3 regions of the Streptomyces sp. NPDC051219 genome follow, and region 3 is predicted to be linked to each of the others. Evidence: riboswitches for the same ligand, from Rfam matches in the RefSeq annotation. Region 3 holds a riboswitch; each other region holds the start of a gene.
The links. Region 3 has a riboswitch for thiamine pyrophosphate ahead of thiO (glycine oxidase ThiO). Riboswitches for the same ligand answer to the same signal wherever they lie in the genome.
Positions count from the first base shown of each region.

Region 1 (9,827 bases), on a different contig from region 3:
CACGATTGGGTCAATACGGCCAGAGGGATCATTTCTGACCACTCTCCACAACAGCGGGGTTGGCAATGCGCGAGTCGGTGCAGGCAGAGGTCATGATGAGCTTCCTCGTCTCGGAGGAGCTCTCGTTCCGGATTCCGGTGGATCTGCGGTACGACGCGAGCGACCCGTACGCCGTCCGGCTGACCTTCCGCCTTCCCGGCGACGACCCGGTGACCTGGGCTTTCGGCCGCGAATTGCTCCTCGACGGCGTCAACGGGCCCTGTGGGGAAGGCGATGTCCACATCGTCCCGGCGGGTATCCCGGCCGAAACCCCGGCCGAAATCCGGGCGGGCTCCCCGGTCGCCGCCTACCTCCCCGACGTACACATCCTGCTCCAGGTCGGCCCGGACCGGGCCCGGTTCCGGGTGGGCGCCGCGCCCCTGATCGCGTTCCTCGACCGTACCGACCGGCTCGTGCCCCTGGGGCAGGAGCGCGCGCTCGGGGACTTCGAGGGAAACCTCGACGACGCGCTCGTACGGATCCTCGCCGAGGACGCGGAGGAGCAGAACGCGGGCTGATTGCGCCCTCGCCTCGCCACGCCGCCACGCGCTCGCCTCCCGGACTGTGCCCGGACCGGCACTTCAGGCCTTGCGGCGCCGGCCTCTGCCCCCACGCCTCGGCGGGGGGGCAGAGGCCGACGCGCCCCCGGATCCCGACGCGCCCCCGGATCCCGGCGCGCCCCCGGATCCCAGGGCGCTGTCGGAAGCCGGGCGGTCGGCGGACACCACCAACGCCGCCAAGGCCGTCGTCACCGGCACCGAGGCCACGAGGCCGATGGATCCGACGAGGGTCCGTACGATCTCCTCCGCCACCAGCTCGCTGTTGGCAACGGTCCCCACACTGCTCTGCGCGATCGAGAAGAGCAGCAGCAGCGGCAGCGCCGCGCCCGCGTAGGCCAGCACGAGCGTGTTGACGACGGACGCGATGTGGTCCCGGCCGATCCGGATGCCGGCCCGGTAGAGGGCGCGCGGACCCATCGTCGGGTCGGCCTGGCGCAGTTCCCATACCGCCGACGTCTGAGTGACCGTCACATCGTCCAGTACGCCGAGCGAACCGATGATGACGCTCGCGAGCAGCAGGCCGCTCATGTCGATGTCCGGGTAAAGGCCGTGAATCAGCCCGGTGTTGTCGTCCGTGTTGCCGGTGAGACTGGCCCAGTCGATGAAGCCCGAGCCGAGCAGGCCGATCAGCAGCAGCGAGATCAGTGTGCCGATGACGGCGACGGACGTACGGGCCGTAAAGCCGTGGCACACGTACAGCGCGATCAACATGATCGCGCTCGCCCCGACCACCGCGACGATCAGCGGATCGGAGCCCTGCAGAATCGCCGGGAGGATGAAGAGCGTCAGGATGGCGAAGCTGACCACGAGCGCGATCAGCGCGAACAGGCCGCGCAGCCGGCCGACTGCGACCACGGCGACGGCGAAGATCCCCGCCAGCACCGCCAACGGGACCTTCCGGTTCACATCGGTCACCGAGTACTGAAGGTCGCGGGGTGCGTCCGGCGCGTACGCCACCACCACGCCCTGTCCCTCGGTCAACTGCCGCGGCGCGTCAGGCTGGATGATCTCGACGAAGGTGCGGCCCTTGTCCTCGCCGGTGGTCACCTTGATCGTCGCTCTCGCGCACTCCCCGTTCTGGGCCTGCTGCGCCTCGCGGCCCTCGGGCGTCGACGTGTCGCCTGTCGGTGGGACCTGCGCGGCGTTGACGTCCTTGCAGTCGACTTTCTCGACCTTGGTGACCGTGCCCTGCTGCGTCTGGCGGTCGAAACCCACACCGGTGCGCTCGTGCGCGGGCGCACCGCCTGGCCAGAGCACCACCAGACCGACGAGGACCGCGGTGGCGAACGGGATCAGAACAGCGGCGATGACCTTGCGCAGGTGCTGCGAGACGGGAGCCGCAGGACCGTGGCCGTGGGAGTGGCCGTGCGGGTGGCCATGGGGCTCTGGTGGGGGCGGGGGCAAGGAGGTCACCGACCGATCATCGCAAGAACACAGGGGGTCCACTGTTCAGCACGCCAGAGAGGACGCTAGCGTGGGGGCACCTTTGCACACGCGGGAGCTCGGAGCACCGGGCTGAGAGGGCGCTGACGAAGCTGCGCCGACCGCCGAACCTGTTACCGGGTAATGCCGGCGTAGGGAGTAGGTCTCATGACCATTCAGGATGCACGCACGCCTGCCGCCGATCCGGCGGAACGCAAGCCGGGCTGGCACAAGGGATACGTCACGGGCTCGCGCCCCGACCTCCGCGTGCCGGTACGTCAGGTGCACCTCACCAACGGCAAGGACGTGACGCTGTACGACACGTCCGGTCCGTACACCGACCCCACCGTCGAAACCGACGTCCGCCGCGGGCTGCCGCCGCTGCGGGAGAACTGGATCGTCGGCCGCGGCGACACCGAGGAGTACGCGGGGCGCCCGGTCCGTCCCGAGGACGACGGCATCAAGCACACCTCGCCGCGCGGGGGCCTGCGCAACCTCGACGCGGTCTTCCCCGGCCGCCCGCGCCAGCCGCGGCGGGGCCGGGACGGGCAGGCGGTGACGCAACTCGCGTACGCGCGCCGGGGCGAGATCACTCCGGAGATGGAGTACGTCGCGATCCGCGAAAACGTCTCTCCCGAGGTCGTACGGGAGGAGATCGCGGCCGGCCGGGCCGTGCTGCCTGCCAACGTGAACCACCCGGAGATCGAGCCGATGATCATCGGCAAGCGGTTCCTGGTCAAGGTCAACGCCAACATCGGGAACTCGGCCGTCACGTCCTCCATCGAAGAGGAGGTGGAGAAGATGACGTGGGCGACGAAGTGGGGCGCGGACACCGTCATGGACCTCTCCACCGGCCGCAACATCCACACCACCCGCGAGTGGGTGCTGCGCAACTCTCCCGTGCCGATCGGCACCGTTCCGCTCTACCAGGCTCTGGAGAAGGTCGACGGCAAGGCCGAGGAGCTGACCTGGGAGATCTACAAGGACACGGTCATCGAGCAGGCCGAGCAGGGTGTCGACTACATGACGGTCCATGCCGGTGTGCTTCTGCGGTACGTGCCGCTGACCGCGCGCCGCAAAACCGGCATCGTCTCGCGCGGCGGCTCGATCATGGCCGCCTGGTGCCTGGCGCACCACAAGGAGTCGTTCCTGTACGAGAACTTCGACGAGCTCTGCGCGATCCTCGCCGCGTACGACGTCACGTACTCCCTCGGTGACGGCCTGCGCCCCGGATCGATCGCCGACGCCAACGACGAGGCGCAGTTCGCGGAGCTGCGCACGCTGGGTGAGCTCAACACCATCGCCAAGCGGCACAACGTACAGACGATGATCGAGGGCCCCGGTCACGTCCCGATGCACAAGATCAAGGAGAACATCGACCTCCAGCAGGAAATCTGCGAGGAGGCGCCGTTCTACACTCTGGGCCCCCTGACCACCGATGTCGCCCCGGCGTACGACCACATCACGTCCGGCATCGGGGCCGCGATGATCGCCTGGTGGGGTACGGCGATGCTGTGTTACGTCACGCCCAAGGAGCACCTGGGCCTGCCGGACCGCGACGACGTGAAGACCGGCGTCATCACGTACAAGATCGCGGCGCACGCGGCGGACCTGGCGAAGGGGCACCCCGGCGCGCAGGAATGGGACGACGCGCTGTCGGACGCGCGGTTCGAGTTCCGGTGGGAGGACCAGTTCAACCTGGCTCTCGACCCGGACACGGCCCGTGAGTTCCACGACGAGACACTGCCCGCCGAACCGGCGAAGACGGCGCACTTCTGCTCGATGTGCGGGCCGAAGTTCTGCTCGATGAAGATCTCCCAGGACATCCGGCGCCGGCACGGCGACGCCCTGCAGACCGACGAGATCGAGGCCGGGATGGCGGAGAAGTCGGCGGAGTTCGCGGCGGCGGGCAACCGCGTCTACCTGCCGCTCGCGGACTGACCCGGGAGCCAGGGCCCGGGCCGCGCCGCGAAAAAGGCGGTCCGGGTCGGCTCACTTCCCTGTCATTCGGGGGCGTATACCGGTGCCTTGCGGGTCACTTCCGGGTCAGGACGCAGAGTTCACCGCTGTCGGGGTCGCCGACGTACGTCCACAGCGCCGGGGCGTCCTGGGTGCCGATCGCTTCGTACGAGAAGAATTCGTCGTTGTAGTCAAAATCGACTTGGGTGGCCGGGGCATCGTCGTCCGGCAACGCCCATTCGTCGTGCCGCCAGGTGCCCGGACCCGGTGCGAGGACGACGGGCTCGTCGGCCGTGCAGACCCCGGCCGCCGTGAATGTCATGTCCGGAGCCAGGGCGAGAGTCCCGCCCTCCTCGTCCTGCCAGGCGCCGACCAGTTCCGCCTGCGTGAGCACGAGCGGGTCACCGAGGGGCACCGGCGGCGGAAACAGGTACCGCCCGAGGACCATCAGGCCGAGCAGCACGGCGGGCGTGAGCGCCAGCAACAGCCCGCAGCCCAGGGCTGCCGCGCAGCCACCGACCAGCGGCAGCTGCCACTTCCGCCGCGGCGGGACGTCCCACTGGGCCGGGGCGGCCTCGGGCAGGCCTTCGGTACTCAACAGGCTCCCCGGCGGTCACTGGCGGCGGCCACCACTCGGGCCGGCACCGCCATCATGCACGTGCCGCCGCGGGGCGACAGCAGGGGGTGCCCCGGCTCGTGGACGCGGCCACCCCCGTCGGCCCTGTCCTCGCCGGCCCTGTCTCCGCCGGCCCGGTCTTCGCCGGTCTTCCCTCAGTCCGGCTGGTGTTCCGGGCCGCCGAAGTCCGGGCTGGTGAAGTCCGGACTGCTGTAGCTCGGGCGCCCCGCCGACGGGCCGCCGTCCGGACCAGGACTGGTGAAATCCGGGCGGCTGTAACCCAGGTTCGGGATACGGCCCACGGGGCGGCGTGGGGCGGAGGCGGCCGGGTCGGTGCTGGGGTCCGCCAGGGCGTCGCGCAGGAACGGCAGGATGCCGCGCTCGAGCAGGGCGTTGCGCCAGGCCTCGCGGGCCCGGAAGACCTCGTCGGGGAGCTCGTCCGACTCGTTCGCCACCACCTCTGTCTCGCTGTTGCGCAACGCGGTGAGCAGCAGGCCGACCGCGGCGACGAGGATGGCCGCCGCGGTGAGGCCGCCGAAGAGCCAGCCCGTGGTGATCATTGTGTCCGCGAACGCCGGCTCCGGGGTGAGCAGCTTGAGGATGTAACCCACGAGCAGGAAGATCAACGCGGCGGTGCCGGCGAGGACGGGCGCGAGCACGGCGACAATCGCGCTGAGTCCGGCGCCGCTGGTCACGTCGGCCAAGCCCGTTCCCGACCCCGCACCTGGGCCCGTGCCCGTGCCCGTGTCGAGAGTCAGTCCGCCGCGGGCCGCGGACGGATCCCGGAGCTCCTCGCGGACCTTCACGAAATGCTCATACTCGGCGGCGGCCGCCGTGGTGAGAAGCGCACTTGCGTTCAGTGCCATCGTGCGCAGTTGTTCGGCGTTGAGCCGCTCGCCGATGGCCGACAGATCAGGACGGTCGTGCGCGGTGCGCAGTGCCTCATCGAGGATCCGCTCGAATTCCGGACGGTCCTCGGTCAGCAGGTGCGGAGCGCTGGTCATGTGCATCCCCCGATGCTCCGTAGGGCCGGTTTGCCCGCGTAGACCGGGCAGTCGGCGGAAACGGAGGAGAGTCTGCTACGGATAAGCCGATGGTAGAACGCCTACGGCACGCGGTGACAGGGCCTTTGCGGAAATTGGCCGCACGAGCCGGGCCGATCTCCCCCAATCAACCACGGAGTCTGCACCATTGGGAGTCAATTGCCCAAAGGGAGTTGGACTACCAGGAGTTTGCCTGCCATGGTCACTCCGCCGTCCATCGCGATGGCGAGCCCGTCGGCGTACACGTGCGGCCCGTCGACGCCAGGCGTTCCGCCGTCCTCTCCGTCCTCCGAGCCGACTTCGCCGAGGAGATACGGGATCGGGCTGTGGCCGTGGACGACGCGCTGCCCGCCATAGGCGCCGAGCAGCTCCCGGACCGCCTGGGGACCGGTGTCGTCGCGGAATGCGAAGCGCTTGGTGAACTTCCGGAAGAGGTCCCAGCACTCGTTGGCGTCGTTGCGGTTGAGGACGTCGTGGACGGTGTCGTTGACGGCCTCGATGGAGTCGCCGTAGTCGAGGTAGGCGGTCGTGTCGGAGTGCATCAGCAGATGTCCGTCCGCCTCGACGACCGCGTCGAGGCGGGCCATCCACTGGAGGTGGACGTCCTGGAGGCGTTCCATGTCGGTGCGCTGGCCGCCGTTGAGCAGCCAGGCGGCCTGGAAGGTGGCGGTGCCGGCACCGGAGTTGACCGGTGTGTCGCCGAACCGCTTGGCGCCGAGAAGAAGCAGTTCGTGGTTGCCCATCAGGGCCTTGCAGTAGCCGCCCGCGGCCGCGGCCTCGGCGGAGAGCCGCATGACGAGGTCGATGACGCCGATGCCGTCGGGGCCACGGTCGGTGAAGTCGCCGAGAAACCAGAGCCGGGCGGTACCGGCGGACCAGTGGCCGTCGGCGTCGATGAGGCCCTGGGCGTGCAGCTCGGTCACGAGTTCGTCGAGGTAACCGTGGACGTCGCCGACGACGTACAGCGGCCCGGGGCCGTCGGGGGTCGGCGCGCCGGCCGGGTCCGCGTCGGAGTCCGGGTCCGCCGGGACCTGGACCTGGACGGTGTCGCCGGGGCCGCCACGGCCGATGACCGGGAGATCGCGCTGCGTCGGGGTGTAGCCGTCGGGTTCCTCGGCCGCGTACGGAACCTGCTCAGCGGTGTACGGCACCCGCTGGGCCGCGTACGGGTCGGGCTCGGCGGCATACGGAACGGACTCGTGCACGGGCACCGGAGGAACGCGGAAGTCCCGCAATGTCGCCGTCCGCACCACGGGTCCCTGACCGGCCCCCTGTGTCATCGACCCCTCCACCACCGTCGCGCCGCCGTACACCGTCGGACCTTCCTGGTCGTGGGGGTCCGCGGTGTCGTGCGCCCATCATAGGAATGCGGCTCGTGCTGTGTGACGCACCAGGGGTGGTGAATCGGAGCAGGCAACGAGGTTCGCCGGGTGTTTCTCCCGAAATGGGTGGGATCGCTCGTGGTGGGTCCTGAAGGTTTCGGTCGGTAGATGGTGAGGGGTTTCGTCCGGGAGGCCGTGGGGGAGCCCGTGCGCGAGCCCGTCGGGGAGTCCGTCGGGCTCATTCCTGGGACGGGGAGCGCGGTGCGCTGACCGTGGTGCGTGGCGGGCGGCGCTGCGACGAGGTGCGGATGATGAGTTCGGTCGGTATCACCTGCTCGATGGGCCGGCCGGTGTCGATGCCCTCGATGGCGTCGATGAGGAGCTGGACCACGGCGGTTCCGATGCGGCGCGGCTTGAGCGAGAGTGTGGTGATGGGCGGTTCGGTGTTGGCGTACACGGTGGACTCGCTGCAGCAGACCAGCAGGAGGTCATCGGGGACGCGCAGCCCGTACCGCCGGGCGGCGGCGAGCAGGTCTGTGCCGTTGGGGTCGAAGAGCCCGTACACGGCGTCGGGCCGGTCGGGCCGGGCGAGCAGCCGGTCGGCGGCGACGGCGCCGGCGCACGGGTCGTGGGCGGGGTAGGACTCGTACACCGGGTCTTGTCCCACGCGGTCGCACCAGTTGAGGTACGCGGTGGTGGAGAGCCGGGTGTAGGTGTCGGTGGTGGTGCCGGTGAGCAGTCCGATCCGGCGGGCGCCGGCGTCGGCCAGGTGGTCGAGCAGTCCCAGTACGGCGGCCTCGTGGTCGTTGTCGACCCAGGCGGTGACGGGGAGGGAGCCGGCCGGGCGTCCGTCGGACACGACGGGCAGGCCCTGTCGTACCAGCTCGGAAACGACCGGGTCGTGGTCGGAGGGGTCGATGACGACGGTGCCGTCGAGGGCGACGTTCGACCAGACGTCGTGCCGGGAGGTGGCGGGGAGGATGACCAGGGCATAGCCGCGGGCGAGCGCGGCGGAGGTGGCCGCTCTGGCCATCTCGGCGAAGTACGCGAATTCGGTGAAGGTGAAAGGTTCATCCCCGTAGGTCGTCACGGTCAGGCCGATGAGGCCCGACTTTCCGGTACGGAGCGTGCGGGCCGCCGCGGATGGGCGGTAGCCCAGCCGCTCTGCGACCTCGCGGACGTGGCGGCGGGTGGCATCAGGGAGCCGGCCCTTGCCGTTGAGCGCGTCGGAGACGGTCGTGATGGAGACACCGGCTGCGGCGGCCACGTCCCTGATGCCCGCTCGCCCTCGCCGGCTGCCCCGCCGGGGTGTGTCCGTCCGGCTTACCTGGTGCTTCCCTGCTGCTGTCATGGCGAGCCGATAGTAGGGCTCGGACGGGTGGTTGGTCCGCGTGCATATGCACTCGTTGACAGGCACGTTTCTGCAAGGTTCACCACCCCCAACTACCTTAGAAACGGAGGCAGTTGGGGTTAGAGGGGGTGATCTGGCGCTCATCGACCGGCGCGGGCCTGCCAAGGAACCGATGTTTCGAAGCGGTCTCAACTCACCTTCACGAGGGATGCGCGCCACGGCGCAAGCCACCGGCGCGCGACGATTGAGGGGCGCTCCCCCCTTTCTGTCCGCCGCCCATTCGCAGCAGAGCGGAATCCTCATAAGGTGAGGAGTATTGAGTTGCACGGGAACGGTCGGTCGAGGAGGACCTGCGGTGAGCGAGAAGAGCCCCAAGCTGCGCGCCGAGCTGGACGGCATCCCCACCTACAAGCCGGGCAGGCCTGCCGCGGCCGGGGGTCCGTCGGCGTACAAGCTGTCCTCGAACGAGAACCCGTATCCGCCGCTGCCCGGTGTGCTCGAGAGCGTGATCGCCGCGGCCGGGAACTTCAACCGCTACCCGGACATGGCCTGCACGGGCCTGATGAACGAGCTGGCCGAGCGGTTCGCGGTTCCCGTTTCGCACCTGGCGACCGGCACCGGCTCGGTCGGTGTCGCGCAGTCGCTGCTGCAGTCGACGTCGGGGCCTGGCGACGAGGTCATCTACGCCTGGCGGTCGTTCGAGGCCTACCCGATCATTACCCAGATTTCTGGCGCGACGGCGGTGCCTGTTCCGCTGACGGCCGGCGACGTGCACGACCTGGACGCGATGGCGGACGCGATCACCGACCGGACGCGGCTGATCTTCGTGTGCAACCCGAACAACCCGACCGGCACGGTGGTACGCAGGGCCGAGCTGGAGCGATTCCTCGACCGGGTCCCCACGGATGTGCTCGTGGTCCTGGACGAGGCGTACCGGGAGTTCATCAGGGATGCCGATGTCCCCGACGGCATCGAGATCTACCGCGCGCGACCGAACGTGGCTGTGCTGCGCACGTTTTCCAAGGCCTACGGGCTGGCCGGCCTGCGGGTCGGATTCGCCGTCGCACACGAGCCGGTCGCGGCCGCGCTGCGCAAGACGGCTGTCCCCTTCGGTGTGAGCCAGCTCGCCCAGGATGCGGCGGTGGCTTCGTTGCAGGCCGAGGACGAACTCCTCGGGCGGGTCGGCTCACTGGTTTGTGAGCGCAACCGGGTCTGCGAAACGCTGATCAAGCAGGGCTGGACCGTGCCCGAGACGCAGGCGAACTTCGTCTGGCTGCGGCTGGGGGAGCGGACGACCGACTTCGCCGCGGCGTGCGAGCGGGCCGGTGTGGTGGTCCGGCCGTTCGCGGGGGAGGGCCTGCGGGTCACGATCGGTGAGTCCGAGGCCAATGACCTGTTCCTGCACACGGCCGAGGCCTTCCGTCAGGAGCTGTAGGCCGCGGGGCAGTAGCGCGCAGTCGGTACGCGCAGCTGCAGGCAGTTGGTGCGCTCGGCTGTAGGTGTAGGTGTAGGTCT
Region 1 is NZ_JBFBAS010000003.1:216,643-226,469, reverse strand. Features, by position in the region: gene AB0M62_RS06015 (SsgA family sporulation/cell division regulator) at 66-557, shown strand; gene AB0M62_RS06010 (YibE/F family protein) at 621-2,012, opposite strand; TPP riboswitch at 2,084-2,197, shown strand; gene thiC (phosphomethylpyrimidine synthase ThiC) at 2,190-3,962, shown strand; gene AB0M62_RS06000 (hypothetical protein) at 4,057-4,578, opposite strand; gene AB0M62_RS05995 (hypothetical protein) at 4,752-5,606, opposite strand; gene AB0M62_RS05990 (metallophosphoesterase) at 5,795-6,919, opposite strand; gene AB0M62_RS05985 (LacI family DNA-binding transcriptional regulator) at 7,200-8,312, opposite strand; gene hisC (histidinol-phosphate transaminase) at 8,668-9,747, shown strand.
Region 1: linked by a shared signal. The riboswitch ahead of thiC (phosphomethylpyrimidine synthase ThiC) and the one ahead of thiO (glycine oxidase ThiO) in region 3 are both predicted to bind thiamine pyrophosphate.

Region 2 (9,827 bases), on a different contig from region 3:
GGTCGCCCTGCCGGGCCGGCCGGACGCCGGCCCGACGGGGGTCCTGGCGGGCTGGGCGCTCACGGCGCTCGGGCTGGCCCTGGCCGGCCCCGGCCTGACCTACTTCTGCGGCCGTCTGCTGCAGTCCGCCCGGCCGGGCGCGATGCGCCTGCTCGCGGGACGCGCGCTCCAGCAGGAGGCCGGCCGCATCGGCCGCCCCCTCGGGGTGCTGTGCACGGCCCTGTCCGGCGCGCTCGCCCTGGCCACCCTGTACGACGCCGGCTCGGGCGCCGACGTCCTCGGGCCGCTCACCGGCCTCGGCGTGGCCCTGGTCATGGGCTGCGCCACGGCGACACTGCTGACGGCGACCGTGGAGGCGAGGCATGCCCGTACCGAGACTACGGAAACGCTGCTGCGGCTGGGCACCCCAGTGAAACTCCTCCGCGGAGCGGCCGTGCTCCGAGCGGCAGCCCTGCTGGCTGTCTTCGCCCCGGTGACCTGGTCGATCGCCCACCTGGCAGCCCTTCCGCTGACCACTTGAGGCCCTCCCCCGGGCCCGGGCCGGGCGGTGGGGGCGGATCGCCGCACGGTTATCGTGGCGGCGTGGCTTCCGAAGACTTCGAAATCGAGACCCTGGCCGAGTTCGACCGGGTAGTCGCCCGCGGCTCGCTCAGCGGATACCGCATCCAGTCCGTCGACCTGAGCGGGCGCACGTTGCCCCTCCTGTCCGCGGACACCATGAACGCCGTCTTTCTCGGCTGCCCCATGGAGCCCGACGCCCTCGCCAAGGTGCGCGCGGACGGCGCGCTGGTCTTCCCGCCTCTCCCGGATCTGCCGTTCAATCCCTACCGCGGGCTGCTCTACACCGCGGACGAGCTGTTCGCCGGTCTCGGAACCGGCTACGAGAACACCCCCGACGCCCACGCCTACGCCTGGTTCCAGCAGGCCAAGGCGGACGGCGACATCTTCTCCTCGATGCTGCGGACCATCCACGACGACGCGATCTCCGACGCCCTCGACGAGCGCCTCCTCGACGCCCGCGTGGTGGGCGTGATGGGCGGGCACGCCATGGCACGCGGAACCGACGAGTACGCCGGGGCCGCCCGTCTCGCCCGCGAGCTGGGCCGCCGCGGCCTGACGATAGCCACCGGCGGAGGCCCGGGCGCGATGGAGGCGGCGAACCTCGGCGCGTACACCGCGCCGTTCGAGGACGAGGTGCTGGCCGAGGCGCTGGAGCTGCTCGCCAAGGCGCCGTCCTTCGTCCCGTCCGTCACCGACTGGGCGCAGGCCGCCTTCGAGGTACGCACGCGCTGGCCGCGCGGCGGCGATTCCATTGGAATCCCCACCTGGTTCTACGGGCACGAGCCGCCGAACGCCTTCGCCGGCCACATCGCCAAATACTTCGCGAACGCCACCCGCGAGGACGGCCTGCTGGCCCGCTGCACCGCCGGCGTGATCTTCCTGCCGGGTGCGGCCGGCACGGTGCAGGAGATATTCGACAACGCCACGCCGAACTACTACGAGTCGCGCGGCGAACCGACCCCGATGGTGCTGGTCAATCGCGCCCACTGGACGGAGCGGCTGCCCGCCTGGCCGCTGCTGCAGTCTCTGGCGAAGGAACGCCCGATGGCGTCGCGGATCGCCCTGGTCGACAGCGTCGCGGAAGTACCGGACGCCCTCGCGGAGCTGTCCGCTCAGCGGCAGAAGCAACTTCCGCACCGAAACGCACGTCTGGCAGTCGGAGCGGGCCCCACCCGCCCCGCCTGACCGCACGTGAACGGAGCTTTCGGTGCTCATCGGCCTTCTGACCGCTGTCGCGGCCTCGATCTGTTACGGCACGGGCTCCGTGCTGCAAGCCGTGGGCTCCCGCAAGTCCGCCCGGCGGGAGGCGGCGGCCGACGGGCTGACACAGCACGGCGGACCCAACCTGTCCTCCACCGCCAAGGCGGTGATGACCTGGGAGTTCATCGTCGGCACCATTCTGGACTTCGTCGGCTTCGGCCTCGGCGCACTGGCCGCCCGGATGCTGCCGCTGTTCCTCTCCCAGACGGTCATCAGCGCCAATCTGGTGATCACGGCAGTGCTGAGCGTCAAGCTGCTCGGGATCACTCTGACCCGCAGGGAGTGGACCTCCATCGGCGTCGTCTGCTCGGCTCTGGTGCTGCTGGCCACGGCGGCCGGCCCGGAAGGCAGTGGCCACACCCCCCTCTCCACCCACTGGTGGCTGCTGGCGGTCTCGGTGCTGCTGATGGCCGGCGGCACGGTGCTCGTACGGCTCCTCGGCGGACGCGCCGCGATCTTCGCCGGACTCCTCTCCGGCCTCGGGTTCGGCGCGCTCGGAGTGGGCGTCCGCATCCTGAACGGCATCGATCCGTACGACCTCGGCGCCCTCCTCTCGGACCCCGCCCTCTACGCGATCCTTGTGGCCGGCACCGGCGGTATGTACCTGCACACGGTCGCGCTGCAGATCGGCTCCGTGAACGGGGCCACGGCGGCGCTGGTGGTCGGCGAGACCGTACTGCCCGGCATGGTCGGCGTCTGGTGGCTGGGCGACGCCTCTCGACCCGGCTTCGCCTGGCCGGCGGTCGCCGGGTTCGCCCTGGCCGTCGCGGGGGCGGTGGCGGTGGCGTGGTTCGGTGCACCCGAGGGCGGCGAGACCGTACCGGACAAGGCGGCGCCCCGGCCGGAGCCGCACGAGTTGCTCACCCGCTGAGCGACGGACCCACGGCGACCGCCGAAAGCCGGGGACCTCGACAACCCACTGAGCGGGACCGCGCCCCCGGACCCGGGTAACCGCGCGGCTGTCAGAGGCGCCGGCCGGACTTCCGCGGGCCGCCGCTACTGCCGGCGCCCTGCGGCGGGTGGCCGCCGGGCGGCAGAACGACCACGTCCCCGGCCTCGAAGGTCACCCCCACCGTGGTCCCCTGCTCCGGGGCGTCCCGCAGCGAGCACTCCGCCTCGAGGACGGGCGCGTCGTCGGGACGCAGGAGCACGGCGACATGGGTGCCCCGGAAGGTACGCGCCTCCACCGTGCAGCGCAGGCCGTCCGACGGCGGTACCAGCCGGACGCCGGCAGGACGCACGAGGAGCCGGCAGTCGCCCTCGGGTGAGCCGTCCGGCACCGGGACCTTGCCCCAGGGGGTGTCGGCGGCCGCGCCGCTCACCGTCGCACCGACAACATTGTCGAAGCCGAGGAAGCGGGCCACGAACTCCGAGGCGGGCCGCTGCCAGACCTCCAGCGGGGAGCCGGCCTGGGCGATGCGGCCGTCCTGCATGACGACGACCCGGTCGGCGAGCGCGAAGGCCTCGCCCTGGTCGTGGGTGACGGCGAGCACGGTCGTGCCCAACCGGCCGAACAAAGCGCGCAGTTCGACGACGAGCCGTTCACGCAGACCACGGTCGAGCTGTCCGAGCGGTTCGTCGAGCATCAGCAGCTTCGGCTGCGGCGCGAGCGCGCGTGCCAGCGCGACGCGCTGCTGCTCGCCGCCGGACAACGAGGCCACGGCCCGTCGCTGGGCACCCGGCAGGCCGACGAGGTCGAGCAGCTCCTCCACCTTGCGTGCCTGTCCGGCCCGGCCCTCGCCGTGCATGCGCAGCCCGAACGCTACATTCGAGCCCACGTCCCGTTGCGGGAACAGCTGGTGGTCCTGGAACATCAGCCCGACGCCCCGGCGGTGGACGGGCACCGAGGTCTGGTCCTCGCCCGCCAGCAGCACCCGTCCCGACGCCTCCTGGAGCCCGGCGACCACGCGCAGCAGGGTCGACTTGCCGCTGCCGCTCGGCCCCAGCACGCACACGATCTCGTGTTCGGCGACCTCCAGGTCCACCGCGTCGAGCACCGCCCGCTCGCCGAACCGTACGGTCACGGAATTCAGCCGCAGCAGCGCGTCGGCATCAGCCATCAGAACTCCCCGGAGCTTTGGGTACGGATGCGTTCCAGCGCGAGCAGCGCCGCCGCGCAGACCAGCATCAGAATCGTGCTGAGGGCCATCGCCTGCCCGTAGTTGAGCTCCCCGGCCCGCCCCAGCAGCCGCGCCACCGCAACCGGAAGCGTCGGGTTGTCGGGCCGGGCGATGAAGACGGTCGCCCCGAACTCGCCCAGGGAGACCGCGAAGGCGAAGCCGGTGGCGATCAGCACCGCCCGGCGCACCATCGGCAGATCGACCTCCCGCCAGACCCGCAACGGGGACGCCCCGAGCACCGCCGCCGCTTCACGCAGCCGCCCGTCGACCGCGCGCAGTACGGGCAGCATCGTCCGTACGACGAAGGGGACGCCCACCAGCGCCTGCGCAAGCGGAACCAGGATCCAGGAGGCCCGCAGATCCAGTGGCGGCTCGTCGAGGGTGATCAGGAAGCCGAAGCCCACGGTCACGGCCGAGACGCCGAGCGGAAGCATCAGCAGCGCGTCGAAGCCGCGTACGAACCGTCCCGCGCGCCGGGTCAGCGCGGCGGCCGCGAGCCCCCCGACGACCAGGGCGATGAGCGTGGCCACCAGCGCGTACTGCAGTGAGTTCCCGACGGCTGCCAGCGGGGGGACCAGGAACGTTCCGCCGTCCGCCGAGTCCAGTGCCCGGTAGAAGGCGAAGCCGTACCCGCCCGGCCCGTCGAGCGAGCGCTCGACCAGCACACCGAGCGGCAGCAGGATCAGCACCAGTACGGTGGCGAGGACCGCGCCGAGCAGTGCCCGCTGGCCGGCGCCACTCGGCCGGTGGGCCGTCCGCGCGGGATCCACCAGCTGCAGCGCACTCTCCCGTCTGCGTACGGTCCAGGCGTGCACCGCGAGGACCGCGCCGACCGCCGCGAACTGCACCAGCGTCAGCACGGCGGCGGTGGGCAGGTCGAGCAGCTGCGCGGTCTGCCGGTAGATCTCCACCTCCAGCGTCGAGAACGCCGGGCCGCCCAGGATCTGGACGACTCCGAAAGAGGTGAAGGTGAAGAGGAAGACCATGAGCGCGGCGGCGGCCACGGCGGGGCCGAGCGCGGGCAGCGTCACTCGCCGCCAGGCCGCGAAGCGGCCGGCGCCGAGCACCCGGGCGGCTTCCTCCTGGCGCGGGTCGAGCTGGGACCAGAGACCTCCGACGGTCCGGACGACCACGGCGTAGTTGAAGAACACGTGCGCCAGCAGAATCGCCCACACCGTGGTGTCGAGCCGTACGCCCCAGGTCTCGTCCAGCAGGCCGCCGCGCCCCAGCAGGGCGAGGAACGCGGAGCCGGCCACGACCGTCGGCAGCACGAAGGGCACGGTCACGACCGCCCGCAGGAGCTGCTTGCCGGGGAAGTCGAAGCGGGCGAAGACATAGGCGCCGGGGAGCGCGAGGAGCAGTGTCAGCCCCGTGGACGCGAGCGCCTGCCACGTGGTGAACCACAGCACCTGGACGATGCCCGGCTCGCTCACCACCTCGCCGATCCGCCCGAACCGCCAGACGCCGTCGGCCTTCAGTCCACGGGCGACGATCGCAGTCACGGGATAGGCGAAGAAGACCGCGAAGAACGCGACGGGCACGGCCATCAGGCCGAGCCGCGCCGCGCTCCCGCGTCCGGCCCTCGCCGCGCCGGCGGGCCGGACGGCCTCGTCGGCCTTGTCAGTCCCTACTTCAGGACGAGCGAGGACCATGACTTGACCCACTGCTCACGGTTCTCGGCGATCTTCTCCGGAGCCACGGTCTCGGGCTTCTCGATCACCACACCGTGCTTGGTGAACAGCTCGGGCAGCTGGGCGTCCTTGACCACCGGGTTCACGAACATGTTGAGCGGCATGTCCTCCTGGAACTTCTTGCTCACCAGGAAGTCCAGCAGTGCCTTGCCGCCGGCCTCGTTCTTCGCGCCCTTCAGCAGGCCCGCGAACTCCGTCTGCCGGAAGCAGGTGCCGGTGGAGACACCGGTCGGGGCTTCCTGCGGCTGCGGCTCGGAGTACAGCACCTCGACCGGCGGGCTGGACGCGTACGAGACGACGAGCGGCCGGTCGCCCTTGGCCTTCTTGCCGCCGGCGGAGCCGGAGAAGCGCTCGTTGTACGCCTGCTCCCAGCCGTCGACGACCTCGACGCCGTTGGCCTTGAGCTTCTTCCAGTAGTCCTGCCAGCCGTCGTCGCCGTACCTGCCGGCGGTGGCGAGCAGGAAGCCGAGACCGGGCGAGGACGTCGCGGCGTTCTCGGTGACGAGCAGGTTCTTGTACTCGGGCTTGATCAGGTCGTCGAAGGACTGCGGCGGGGCGAGCTTCCTGTCCGCGAAATACTTCTTGTCGTAGTTGACGCAGATGTCACCGGTGTCGACGGGCGTGACGCGGTGCTGCTCCCGGTCGAGCTGGAGCTCCGCGGCGACCCGGTCCAGACCCTGCGCCTCGTACGAGGTGAAGAGGCCGTTGTCGAGGGCGCGCGAGAGCAGCGTGTTGTCGACGCCGAAGAAGACGTCGCCGCGCGGGGAGCCCTTGGTGAGGATCTCCTGGTTGAGGGCGGCGCCCGCGTCGCCGCTCTTCAGCACCTTGACCGTGAAGCCGGTCTCCTTGGTGAACTCCTTCAGCACGGCCGGGGAGGCGAGGAAGGAGTCGTGGCTGACGAGAGTGACGGTCCCGGACTTCGAGCCGCCGTCCGTGGCGGAGTCCTTGGACTCCCCGCAGGCGGCGAGCGTCGAGGCGCCGACAGCGGCGGCTATGGCGGTAGCCGCCAGCTTCTTGGTGGTGCTCACTGAAATTCCTCCTGGGGTGACCAGGAAGAGACGCGGCCCCGCTCACACGAGGTGAGCAGGGCGCAACAGCTTGAGTGATGACCGAACTTCCTACCCAGAATGACCTGGGCAAGGTTCAGAGGGTCTGCGACCTGACGGTTGTCGCACTCTCAGCGCTGTGGCGCTCCCCTGTCGGAATATGCAAATGTCCGACGTCAGACTACCGCTCGGACGCCGCGAGCTGGCCGCACGCTCCGTCGATCTCCTGGCCCCGGGTGTCCCGCACGGTCACGGGGACGCCGTGGGCCGCGATGGCCTCGACGAACGCCTTCTCGTCCTCGGGCCGGGAGGCGGTCCACTTGGACCCCGGCGTCGGATTCAGCGGGATGAGGTTCACATGGACCCGCTTGCCCTTGAGCAGCCGGCCGAGCAGGTCGCCCCGCCACGCCTGGTCGTTGATGTCGCGGATCAGGGCGTACTCGATGGAGATCCGGCGGCCGGACTTCTCGGCGTACTCCCAGGCGGCGTCCAGCACCTCACGTACCTTCCACCGCGTGTTCACGGGCACCAGGGTGTCGCGCAGCTCGTCGTCCGGGGCGTGCAGGGAGACCGCGAGACGGCACTTGAAGCCCTCGTCGGCGAAGCGCAGCATGGCCGGGACCAGGCCGACGGTCGAGACCGTGATGCCGCGCTGGGACAGGCCCAGGCCGTCCGGCTCCGGGTCGGTCAGCCGACGGACGGCACCGACGACCCGCTTGTAGTTGGCGAGCGGCTCGCCCATCCCCATGAAGACGATGTTGGAGAGCCGCGCCGGGCCGCCCGGGACCTCGCCGTCGCGCAGGGCGCGCATGCCGTCCACGATCTGGTGCACGATCTCGGCGGTGGACAGGTTGCGATCGAGGCCCGCCTGTCCGGTCGCGCAGAACGGGCAGTTCATTCCGCAGCCGGCCTGCGAGGAGATGCACATCGTCACCCGGTCCGGGTAGCGCATTAGGACCGACTCGACGAGCGTCCCGTCATGCAGCTTCCAGAGCGTCTTGCGGGTGGTGTCGTTGTCGCAGCTGATGTGCCGCACCACATTCATCAGGTCCGGCAGCAGCTCGCTCTGGAGCCTCCCCCGCGCCGCGGCGGGGATGTCGGTCCACTCGGCCGGGTCGTGCGCGTACCGCGCGAAGTAGTGCTGCGACAGCTGCTTGGCCCGGAACGGCTTCTCGCCGATCGCGGCCACGGCCTCGCGGCGTTCGGCGGGCGTGAGGTCGGCGAGGTGCCGCGGGGGCTTCTTGGCTCCCCGAGGCGCGACGAAAGTGAGTTCTCCAGGTACAGGCATGGTTCATCCAGTGTCGCAGATCAACTTGGGGCGCCCAGGTCAGAGGGGTGAGCGGCCGGTCACTCGCGGTCGCCCTCCGTCATAGTCGGCCAACCTCGCACGGCCCAGGGACGGCCCAGATAGCGGTTCGCAAGCAGGTGACGTCAACGTACGGGTACGCGTGGAACCCGCGTCACTGTCCTGTGTGGCCTACGTGGGAACAACGACAAGGACACCGCGACGCCGCGGAAGTCGACGGGTGCGACGGCGGACACGTGCTCATACCACTCGACCCGCGTCGGCTACAAGATGTGCTGACCGGCCGCCCGTAGATCGCCTGCAAAAGCGCCCGCCCTTCACCGGGGGCGGGCGCTTCGCTATGCGGGGTCGTACTGGTGCCGTCGGCCGCCGCGCCATTCGATGAGCACCGAGTGGATGAGCTCCTCCGGCTCCTCGGCTCCGGCCCGGCGCAGGAACTCGGCGAGGTCGGCGTCGCTGTAGGCGATGCCGAGGATTTCCCCGTCGATGCGCACGCGCCGGCCGCCGGTGGGTGACGGCGGGTAGACGATGACGGGCATGGCGACCATGGGTCAGCGCTTTTGCTACATGGCTTCCCTTTGCGGGCGGAGGTCGTGCACTTTGGCGGTGAGGGTGCCGTCGTGCTGCTCGTAGTGGGAGAGTGCCAGCCCGAGGCCGAAGAAGGTGGGCGCCCATTCGCCAACGAATATTCCCCACCGGTCGGCGCGGGCGAGGCCGGTTCCGGGTTCGGCGGTGAGTGATACGGCCCAGGTGGCGATGGATAGGCCGATGGACAGGAACGCCGCGGTGTAGGCGTGTTCGCTGCGTATGCCTTTCTCATGCATCATCTGGATCATCGTGGTTCTCCTGGTCTGTGAGGGGGCACGGCACCTCCACCAGAGTCACCCGGCTGGCGGACACTCGCACCTGGAGGCCGGTGTGCAGATCCTGCACACGCCCTCAACGCCCGCCTACTCCAGGATTGCAAACCAACTCGGTCGGGGGCCTTTCTTACACGGGAAGACACGACCACCTTCTGATCCGTAGCTCTAGCTACTAGCCAGACAGTGCGCGACCTCGCGGAGTGGTCGTCATCGGTCATCGTCGGCCACTGCCGAGCGGCCTTGAGCCCGGTCGGGCACTGAGGGTCACACGTGGGTCGCCTGGCTACGCAAGAGCGCCCGAATGGCGCCATATAGGCAGTCCGAATAATCATTTTATATCGGATTTAACTGCACCTCGCCGGGTACCTGAGGGTTCTAGAACCTGCTCAAAGTAGGAGGCGATCTTGTCCAGCTCCGTTCACCCGACCATAGAATCCCACCCCGACATCCAGGAGTTGCGTGCCCGTCATGAGCGGGCAGCGACGACACCGCGGGCACAGGCGATCGAAGCCATGGGCTTGATTACCGGCCTATACCTCGCCGCCTCGCCTTGGATCTTGGGCTTTAACGATTTCTCCACTCTGGCCGTCACCAACCTGATCACGGGTCTGGCGTATGCGCTGCTCATGGGCGGTTTCGGGCACGCCTACGAGCGCACGCACAGCATGGCCTGGGCTGCTGCCGCACTCGGCGCATGGACCGTCGTCGCACCTTGGGTTGTGGCAGGTGACGTCGACACCGCTCGGACCGTTACCAACAACATCATCGTCGGCCTGCTCGCCCTGATGCTGGCGCTCGCCGCTGCTTCCGCAGCAAGCATGCGTTCTGCCGAACGTGGGCGTCGTGCCGCATCGGGGTACGGTGCGCGCACCTGAGCGGCGATACCCGAAGTGCCCCACCGCAACTGGAGTGGGGCACTCTCCGGCGCGCTCTGACGATGGCGGACAGCTGGCGACGAGGTCGGCTGCGGGCCAGCAGAT
Region 2 is NZ_JBFBAS010000017.1:76,273-86,099, forward strand. Features, by position in the region: gene AB0M62_RS20480 (hypothetical protein) at 1-520, shown strand, start outside; gene AB0M62_RS20485 (Rossmann fold nucleotide-binding protein) at 583-1,746, shown strand; gene AB0M62_RS20490 (hypothetical protein) at 1,769-2,692, shown strand; gene AB0M62_RS20495 (ABC transporter ATP-binding protein) at 2,784-3,881, opposite strand; gene AB0M62_RS20500 (iron ABC transporter permease) at 3,881-5,488, opposite strand; gene AB0M62_RS20505 (thiamine ABC transporter substrate-binding protein) at 5,569-6,660, opposite strand; TPP riboswitch at 6,730-6,840, opposite strand; gene rlmN (23S rRNA (adenine(2503)-C(2))-methyltransferase RlmN) at 6,860-7,966, opposite strand; gene AB0M62_RS20515 (hypothetical protein) at 8,323-8,532, opposite strand; gene AB0M62_RS20520 (hypothetical protein) at 8,548-8,820, opposite strand; gene AB0M62_RS20525 (SPW repeat protein) at 9,252-9,722, shown strand.
Region 2: linked by a shared signal. The riboswitch ahead of AB0M62_RS20505 (thiamine ABC transporter substrate-binding protein) and the one ahead of thiO (glycine oxidase ThiO) in region 3 are both predicted to bind thiamine pyrophosphate.

Region 3 (9,827 bases):
GTACGTCTGCTCGTGCTTCGGCATCACGGAGAAGCAGGTCAAGGAACACGCGGACGCGGGTGCGTGCACCCCCCGCCAGATCGCGTCGGTCTCCAAGGCCGGCACCGACTGCGGCTCGTGCGTGCGCCGCATTCAGGGCATTCTCGGCCGCGGCGCCTGCCCCCGCCGTGAGCTGCTCGATCAGGGCAGTCCCGCCGTACTGGCCGCGGACGCCCCGAGCGCCGAGGCCGGTCTGAACGAGGCCGCCTAACCGCCTAGCCCTCCGGCTGCTCGATCAGCTGTGCGAGGTAGAGCGCCTCTCCGAGCTTCTCGACCAGCTCCAGCTGGGTGTCGAGATAGTCGATGTGGTGCTCCTCGTCCGCGAGGATGGTCTCGAAGATGTTGGCGGACGTGATGTCGCCCTTGGCCCGCATGACCTCGATGCCGCGCCTGAGCCGGTCGATCGCCTCGACCTCGACCTGCCGGTCCGCCTGGAACATCTCCGTGACGGTCTGCCCCACCCGGACGTGGAAGAGCCGCTGGTAGTTCGGCAGCCCCTCGAGGAAGAGGATGCGGTCGGTGAGCACCTCCGCATGCTTCATCTCATCGAACGACTCGTGCCGCGTGTATTTCGCGAGCTTCGTCCAGCCGAAGTTCTCCTGCATCTTCGCGTGCAGGAAGTACTGGTTGATCGCCGTGAGCTCGGCGGTCAGCTGCTCGTTGAGGAACTCGATGACCTCGGGGTCGCCCTGCATCGCAGCGGCTCCTTCCAGACGTGTAACTGGGCAGGTTGCCGCGAATCCTTGCACCGTCACCCTGGCGAGTCCAGTAAGTGCATGCTTAGTAGGAGTTGCCCGAATCGGGCCAGACCTGGTCAGGACCACCCTGCCCGGTCTGTCACCATGGAGTCATGGGTCAGCCGGAAAGCCGCGTATCGGAGCAGCAGGAGCTTCCGCCGGGGCAACGGTTGCAGCGCGGCTGGCCAGTCACCCACTACGGGCCTGTTCCCAAGTTCAAGCCGGACCGCTGGGAGTTCAGGGTATTCGGTGCCACGGTCGACGGGGACAAACACTGCTGGAACCACGAGGAATTCTCGGCCCTGCCGTTCTCCACGGTCGTCGCCGATCTGCACTGCGTGACGAAGTTCAGCATGCTCGGAGCCGAATGGGGTGGTGTGCTCGCCCGTACGGTCCTGGAGCTCGCGCCGCCCGCGGAGAACGTCACCCATGTCATGGTCTGGGCCGAGTACGGCTTCAGCTCCAACCTCCGGCTCGCGGACTTCACGGCGGAGCGGACCGTCTTCGCCACCCACAAGGGTGGTGAGCCGCTGACCGCCGAGCACGGTTTTCCGCTGCGGCTCGTCGTGCCGCATCTGTATGCCTGGAAGGGCCCGAAGTGGGTCCGCGGCATCGAGTACATGACGGCGGACCGCCGCGGCTTCTGGGAGGAGCGCGGCTATCACAACGTCGGCGACCCCTGGCGCGAGCAGCGCTACTCCTACCAGGAAGGGCCCGGGGACGGCCCCGAGCTCTGAGTCCCGGAGCCGCCTCCGCGTCCCGGAGCCGCTCAGTGGTGGTACCGGTGGACCACCGCACGGCCCTCGCCGCGGCCGACGTGGGCGTCGTGCTCGGTGGGTACTCCCATGCCCTGGCGTTCGCCGCTCCTCAGAACTCGCGCAACTCCTTCAGGCGGGCCACATCGGCCGTATGGCCCTCCTTGCCGCCCGGGGTCTCGATGATCAGCGGTACGCCCTCGGTCGCCGGGTGCGAGAACAGCTCACGGAACGGCTCTTCGCCTATGTGCCCCGCGCCGATGTTCTCGTGCCGGTCCTTGTGCGCACCGATCACGTCCTTGGAGTCGTTGGCGTGGATCAGCCCTAGCCGGCCCTCGCCGACCGTGTCGACCAACAGGTCCAGTGTCTGCTTCATCCCGCCGGGGCCCGCCAGATCGTGACCCGCGGCGAAGATGTGGCAGGTGTCGAGACAGACCCCCAGCTTGGGGTGGGAGTCCAGCGCCTCGAAGTACGGGCCGAAGTCCCAGGTCCGCGAGCAGAGTGAGAAGCCCTGGCCGGCTGTCGACTCGAGCAGCAGCTGCGGATCGTCGTCGTGGGTCAGGTCGTCGAGCAGCGGCAGCAGGTGCGTGCGTACCTGCGCGAGTGCCTCGGCACGCGGGCGGCCGCCGGTCGCCGAGCCGGTGTGCACCACGACGCCGAGCGCGCCGATCTCCCGGCCGCGTCGCAGCGAGTGCCGCAGGGATTCCACCGACTTCTCCACCGTGGCCTCGGTGTGCGAGCCGAAGTTGATGAGATATGGCGCGTGGACGTACGCGGGTATCCCCTCGGCGGCGCAGACCGCCCGGAACTGCGCGTCCTGGGCGGGGTTTCCGGTCGGCGTCGCCCAGCCGCGCGGGTTGGCGACGAAGACCTGCACGGTTTCCGCGCCCATATCACGGGCATAGGCGAGACCGGTCGAGGCGAGGCCCCCGGCCACCGGAACGTGGCCGCCGACAGGATTGCGCATGTGTTCTAAAGCCCCTTGGTCCTGATGGTGATCGTGCTGCCCTCGGGGGCCTGTGAGCCGCCCTCGGCCGACTGGCGCTCAATGGTGTCGCTGAAGGAGAGGAACGGGCGGTCCACCTTGACCTCGAACCCGGCCGACTCCAGCTCGCTCTTCGCGTCGTCGACGCTCTGCCCGGTGACGTCCGGGACCGGCAGCATCCGCGGGCCCTTCGAGACGGTCAGGGTGATGGTGTCACCCCGCGCGGCCTCGCTGCCTTCCGCTGTGGACTGCTTGGCCACGGTGCCCTGCTTCTCCGCAGAGTTGACCTGCCCGGCGGCGATCTCCACCTTGAAGCCGGCGTCCTCCAGCCCGGCCTTCGCGTCGTCGACCGTTTCGCCCACGACCCCCGGCACCTCCACCGGGGAGCCCTTGCTCACGACCAGCGCCACGGCCGAGTCGGGCTTGCGCTTCGCCCCGGCGTCCGGGTCCGTACGGATGACCGAGCCCTGCGGGACCTCTTCGCTGAACTCCCGGCTCACGATGCCCGCGGCCAGGCCCGTGTCCTGCAGCTCACGCTTCGCGCGGGCCAGCGGCTCACCCGTGACGTCAGGCACCTTCACGATCTCAGGCCCCCGCGAGATGGTCAGCGTCACCGAGTCGTTGCCACGGATGCGCGCGCCGGATGCGGGATCGCTGTTCATCACCGTGCCGCGCGCGAACGAGTCGCTGAACCCCCGCTTGACCGCCTTGACGTCCAGCCCGGCGCCGACGAGCCGCTTCCTGGCCTCCTGCTCGGTCTGGCCGAGGAGGCTCGGGACGCGGGTGAACTGCCCGGAGTTGATGTACCACACACCGGCGCCCAGGCCCAGGGCCAGCAGTACCGCCGTGACGACGGCGATCATCGCGCGCCGCGGACGGCGGCCCGCCGGCGCCGCCGGCCCGGGAGGCCCGGCGGGCGGCATCTCCAGCCGGCTGGTGTGGCTGACGCCGTCGTCGGGGACAGACCCGGCCGCTCGGCTCCCCTGGACCCGTACGGCCCGGGGAATCACGCTCGTACGGTCCTCCGAGGCGTCATGCCCCTCGGCCCGGGCCTGCGGGGGCACGGCGTCGAGCTGCTCGTCGGTCAGCGCCGCGCGCGTCGCCCGGGTCCGGCCGAGCAGCGCCACCGCGTCGTGCGGACGCATGGCGGGGGTGCGGGCCGTGGCGCTCGTGACCAGTTCGTCCAGCTCGAAGGGCAGTCCGGGAACGATGGCCGAGGGCGCGGGCACGTCCTCGTGCAGATGCTGGTAGAGCACCTGGGCGGGGCTGCCGCCGGTGTGCGGCTTGGCGCCGGTCAGCATCTCGTACAGGACGACGCCACAGGCGTAGACGTCGACCCGGGTGTCCGTGGCGCCGTTCTCGATCTGCTCGGGGGCGAGATAGGAGACGGTTCCGAGGACGGAGCCGGTGGTGCTCGTCACCGTGTCCACGGCCCGGACCAAACCGAAGTCGGCGACCTTGACCCGGCCGTCGTCCCCTATCAGGACGTTCTCCGGCTTCATGTCGCGATGCACGAACCCGGCCCGGTGTGCGGCTCCGAGGGCCGCAAGGACCGGCTCCAGGATGTCGAGAGCCGCGCGGGGCTGGAGTGCGCCGCGCTCGCGCAGCACGTCACGCAGGGTGCAGCCGGCGATGTACTCCATGGCCAGATAGACGTACGACCCGTCCGTGCCCTGGTCGTACACCCCCACCACATTGGGGTGGGAGAGCCGGGCCACGGACTTGGCCTCGCGGATGAACCGGTCCACGAACGACGCGTCGGCGGCCAGCGCCGGGTGCATCACCTTCAGCGCGAGGACGCGGTCGAGGCGAATGTCCACGGCCCGGTAGACCGTGGCCATGCCGCCGACGGCGATGCGCGCGTCGATGCGGTAGCGGCCGTCGAGCACGTGCCCGACGAGGGGGTCCTGAAGGGTCGTATCCACGCAGAGAGTCTACGAGCGGCCGCCGGGACGCCTGACCGGGTGCACAGGCCTGCCGCAGGAATGAAGCGGACCTGTGACACCCCCTTGCGGCGTGGACGGCCCGCTCAGAACGCGGGCCGCTCCGGGTCCAGTGCCGCCATGCCCGCCACCGGTGAGGACGCCTCCGCGAAGTGCCGGCGCGGAATCCGGCCCGCCCGGTACGCGAGGCGGCCCGCCTCCACCGCGTGCCGCATCGCCTCCGCCATCAGGACCGGCTTCTGAGCGCGGGTGACCGCCGAGGCCAGCATCACCGCCGCGCAGCCGAGCTCCATGGCGAACGCGGCGTCGGACGCGGTGCCGGCGCCGGCGTCGAGGATCACCGGGACGGTCGCGCGCTCCGTGATCAGCTGGAAGTTGTGCGGGTTGCGGATGCCCAGGCCGGAGCCGATGGGGGAGCCGAGCGGCATGATCGCCGCACACCCGACGTCCTCCAGCCTGCGAGCGAGCACCGGGTCGTCGTTCGTGTACGGCAGGACCGTGAAGCCGTCGTCGACCAGGATCTCCGCCGCGTCCAGCAGCTCGACCGGGTCGGGGAGGAGCGTGCGCTCGTCGGCCACGACCTCCAGCTTGATCCAGTCGGTGCCGAGCGCCTCACGGGCCAGCCGGGCGGTGAGTACGGCCTCCCCGGCGGTGAAGCAGCCCGCCGTGTTCGGCAAGACGCGGATCGAGAGCTTCTCCAGTACGGACAGGACGGAGCCCTGCACGCCCGGGTCGAGGCGGCGCATCGCGACGGTCGTCAGTTCGGTGCCCGACGCGGCGAGGGAGCGTTCGAGCGCATCGAGGCTGGGCGCGCCGCCCGTTCCCATGATCAGCCGGGAGGAGAACGTGGTGTCGCCGAGGGTGAGAAGGTCGTCGGCCATGGCGGTCAGCCCCCCTGGACTGCGGTGAGGACCTCGACGCGGTCGCCGTCGCCGAGTGCGGTGGCGGGCCACTGCCCGCGCGGGACGACGGTCTCGTTGACGGCGGCGGCTACTCCGGAGCGGGCCTGGGTGAGGGCCGAGACGAGCGCGTCGAGTGTGGTTCCGGCGGGGAGGTCACGGGGCTCGCCGTTCACGGACACGTGCACGGGCTCCGTCACGCCTGCGGTCTTCGAAGGGGCGGCGTTCGAAGGCGTGGTCATACGGGCTGCTCCTGACGCACGGGAGACGGGGCGGGTGAGAATCGGAGGGGGCTGAAAGGGCGTGCGATCTCGGGAAGCTCGCCGGTGGCCAGTACGGCGGCCATCACCTCGCCGGTGACCGGCGTCAGCAGCACACCGTTGCGGAAGTGCCCGGTCGCCAGGTGCAGGCCGGGGAGGGCGGTGGGGCCGAGCAGCGGCGCGTTGTCGGGGGAGCCGGGGCGCAGGCCCGCCCTGGTCTCGGTCAGCGGGAGTTCGGTGATGCCCGGCACCAGCTCGTGGGCGTCGCGCAGGAGCTCGTACACACCACCGGCCGTGACGGTCGTGTCCCAGCCGAGTTCCTCGCTGGTCGCGCCGACGACCAGCTCGCCGTTCGCGCGCGGAACCAGGTAGACGTCGCTGCCGCGGACGACGGCCCGTACGGTCCGGGTGAGGAACGGGGCGTACGGGCGGGGCACCGTCAGCCGCAGGACCTGGCCCTTGACGGGACGTACTGGCGGCAGCACCTCGGCCGGTACCCCGTCCAGTCGGCCACTGTGGCTGCCCGCAGCGAGGACCACCTGGTCGGCGCCGAGCTCGGTGCGGTCGGAGAGCACAGCCCCGCGGGCCCGGTCGCCCGCCACCGTCAGGCGCGCGACCGAGACGCGGTGGAAGACCACCCCGGCCCGCTCGCACGCGGTCAGGAGGGCGGCCGCGAGCCGGCGCGGGTCGACCTGGTGGTCGCCGTCCACACGGAGGCCCCCGCGCACACCGGGCGCGAGCATCGGTTCCAGGCGACGGCACTCGCGGCCGGTGAGCCACTCCGACTCGAGCCCGCAGCGCCTCTGGAGGGCATGGAGTTCGCGGAGATGCGCCCGGTCGTCGGCGTCGAGCGCCACGGCGAGCGTGCCGCAGGCCCGGAAGCCGATGTCCTGGCCGCTCGCCTCGGCGAGTTCGGCCGCGAACCCCGGGTAGCGCTGCGCGGAGGCCAGGTTGAGCCCGAGGAGGGTCTCCTCGCCGTAGTGGAGTTCGGTGACGGCGGCGAGCATGCCGGCCGCGACCTGGGCGGCTCCGCCGCCCGGATCCGGGTCGGCCACGGCGGTGCGCAGCCCGCCGAGAGCCGCCCGCCAAGCCGTGACCAGACCGATGATCCCGCCCCCGATGACCAGGACGTCGGATCCCTTCCAAGATGCGTGCATGGGCGTCCAGCCCCTCCCTTCGCCGGCATGACCCGGATCAGGTTCGTACGGTCGGAGGCCGTCCCAGCCTCCCTCTCAGCCCGGTGCGTCCGGACTCCCGCGAGTGGTTTTCGTCGGCCAGACTAACCCCCGGGGTCAGCGCGCAGTAAGGGAGCCGCTCACGGTGCGGTGGGGAGCCCCCCTTCCTGACGTTTCGTCAGATGCGTAAGGTGATCGGGTGAGCGAGCAGAGGCAGGCAGAGCAGCGCATCGTCGTCGTCGGAGCCGGAATGGCAGGTGTGCAGACCGCCGTGGCCCTGCGCGAACTGGGTTTCACCGGGTCGGTCGTCCTGCTGGGAGCCGAGCCGCACCAGCCGTACGACCGGCCTCCGCTTTCCAAGGCGGTATTGCTGGGCAAGGCGGAGGGATCCGCGTTCGACGTGGACTTCGAGGCGCTGGCCATCGAGCTCCGGCTCGGGCGTGAGGTGACCCGCCTGCGTGCGGCGGCGCACGAGATCGACACCCCGGCCGGGCCGGTGCCGTACGACGTGCTGGTCATCGCCACCGGCGCGGAACCGGTCACACTGCCGGGCGGCGAGGGAGTGCCCGGGGTCCATCTGCTGCGCACCCTCGACGACGCGGAGCGGCTGCGGCCGGTGCTCGCCGAGCAGCACGAGATCGTGGTCGTCGGGGCGGGCTGGATCGGTGCGGAGTTCGCGACGGCGGCCCGGGAGGCCGGCTGCGCGGTGACCGTCGTGGAAGCGGCAGACCGGCCGCTCGCCGGTGCGCTGCCCGCCGAGGTCGCCGCTCCCATGGCCGGCTGGTACGCGGACAGCGGCGCACGTCTGCTCACCGGGGTGCGGGTCGCGCGTATCGAGCCGGGCTCGGTGGTCCTCGCGGCGGGAGCAACACCGCCCCCGCGTCCCGAAGGGCCGGACGGAGAGGCGGGCGGCGGTCCGGACGCTGGGACGGCGGGAGGGCCGGAGGGGGAGACCCGGCTCGCCGCCGGAGCCGTGGTCGTGGGTATCGGTGCCCGGCCCGCGACCGGCTGGCTGGCCGGATCGGGCATCGCGCTCGGGCCGGACGGTTCCGTCACCGCCGACGAGCGGCTGCGCACCTCGCTGCCCGATGTGTACGCCGTGGGGGACTGCGCCTCCTTCCCGTCCGCGCGCTACGGCGAGCGGCTGCTCGTCCACCACTGGGACAACGCACTCCAGGGGCCGCGGACGGTCGCCGCCAACATCCTCGCGGATGCGACCGGCGGTGTGCCGGAGGTCTACGACCCCGTCCCGTACTTCTGGTCGGAGCAGTTCGGCAGGTTCGTGCAGTACGCCGGCCATCACGGCGCCGCCGACACGATGCTGTGGCGCGGGGATCCCGCCGGGGCCGCCTGGTCGGTCTGCTGGCTGCGGGACGGCGTGTTCGTCGCTCTGCTCGCCGTGGGCCGCCCGCGTGACCTCGCCCAGGGGCGCAGGCTGATCGAGGCCGGGCTGCGGCTCGATCCGGAGCGTGCCGCCGACCCGTCCGTACCGCTTAAGTCCGCCGTTCGCTGATGCTCGCGAGGGCGTGGCGACACCTGCGACCCCCGCTGCGACGCCCCGTCCGCCCTCCCTGGCTACCCACTGTCAGTCCGGGATGGCAGGCTTGTCCCGTGACCGAGATTGACGCAAAGATCGATGCTCTCGTCCCCGCCTGGCTCCACCTGCCCGACATCGCGGAAATGCTCGATGTCGAGGTGACGCGCGTCCGGCAGCTGGTCAAGGAGGGCCAGCTGATCGCGGTGCGCCGTGGTGAGAACCGGGCGCTTCAGGTGCCCGCCGCCTTTGTCGACGGCAACAAGGTCGTCAAGGGCCTCGCGGGGACCCTGACGCTCCTGAGGGACGACGGCTACAGCGACGCAGAGATGCTGGAGTGGCTCTTCACCCCCGACCCGACCCTGCCGGGCACGCCCGCGCAGGCCCTGAGCGAGAATCGCGGCACGGAGGTGAAGCGCCGCGCCCAGGCGCTCGCCGTCTGACTGATCCGACACCCGCGGTGTGCGGGCCGGCCCCCGGTCCGTACACCGCCCGCCACGGGGGGAACGTCTCCATGTCCACCGCACGCGCACTGCTGTCCGACGCCCGGCTGTACCTGTGCACGGACGCGCGCAAGCGCCAGGGCGACCTTCCCCAGTTCCTCGACGCCGTGCTGTCCTCCGGCGTGGACATCGTGCAGTTGCGCGACAAGGGGATGGAGGCCGGCGAGGAGCTGGAACACCTCCAGGCCTTCGCCGACGCCTGCCGCCGGCACGGCAAGCTGCTCTCCGTGAACGACCGCGCCGACGTCGCCCACGCCGTCGGCTCCGAGGTGCTGCACCTGGGGCAGGGCGACCTCCCGGTCCCGGCCGCGCGCGCGATCCTCGGCCCCGACGTACTGATCGGCCGTTCCACGCACGCCGAGTCCGAGGTGGACGCGGCGGCCGCGGAGCCCGGCGTGGACTACTTCTGCACGGGCCCCTGCTGGCCCACCCCGACCAAGCCGGGGCGGTACGCGCCCGGTCTCGGCCTCGTGCGGTACGCGGCCTCGCTCCGCCAGGACCGGCCCTGGTTCGCGATCGGCGGGATCGACGCGGGGAACCTGGACGAGGTGCTGGACGCGGGCGCCCGGCGGGTCGTCGTCGTGCGGGCGATCACCGAGGCGGAGGACCCGGGCGCGGCGGCGGCGGAGCTCGCCAAGCGGGTCGCGGCGCGGAGCGCGTAGCCGTCTCACGTATGTCCAACAGGTGGACGGAAAGCCGACAAACCGTGCATATCAGCCTGAATTCTTGGGGCTGCGGGTGACCCTGGCTAACCTTCCCGTATGGCCCTAGGCACCGCTTCCACCAGGACGGACCGTGCACGCACAGTCCGTGACCTGCTTGCATCCGGCAAGCAGTCGTATTCCTTCGAGTTCGCAGCCCCCAAAACCGAGAAGGGTGAGCGGACGCTGTGGAATGCCATCCGCCGCATCGAGGCCGTCGCGCCGACCTTCGTCTCCGTGACATACGGAGCGGGCGGCACCTCACGTGAGGGCACGGTCCGCGCCACCGAACGCAT
Region 3 is NZ_JBFBAS010000002.1:349,205-359,031, reverse strand. Features, by position in the region: gene AB0M62_RS04395 ((2Fe-2S)-binding protein) at 1-250, shown strand, start outside; gene bfr (bacterioferritin) at 255-734, opposite strand; gene AB0M62_RS04385 (sulfite oxidase-like oxidoreductase) at 890-1,513, shown strand; gene AB0M62_RS04380 (deoxyribonuclease IV) at 1,644-2,498, opposite strand; gene pknB (Stk1 family PASTA domain-containing Ser/Thr kinase) at 2,504-4,441, opposite strand; gene AB0M62_RS04370 (thiazole synthase) at 4,546-5,340, opposite strand; gene thiS (sulfur carrier protein ThiS) at 5,346-5,600, opposite strand; gene thiO (glycine oxidase ThiO) at 5,597-6,775, opposite strand; TPP riboswitch at 6,773-6,886, opposite strand; gene AB0M62_RS04355 (FAD-dependent oxidoreductase) at 6,993-8,306, shown strand; gene AB0M62_RS04350 (Rv2175c family DNA-binding protein) at 8,405-8,770, shown strand; gene thiE (thiamine phosphate synthase) at 8,842-9,492, shown strand; gene metF (methylenetetrahydrofolate reductase [NAD(P)H]) at 9,592-9,827, shown strand, end outside.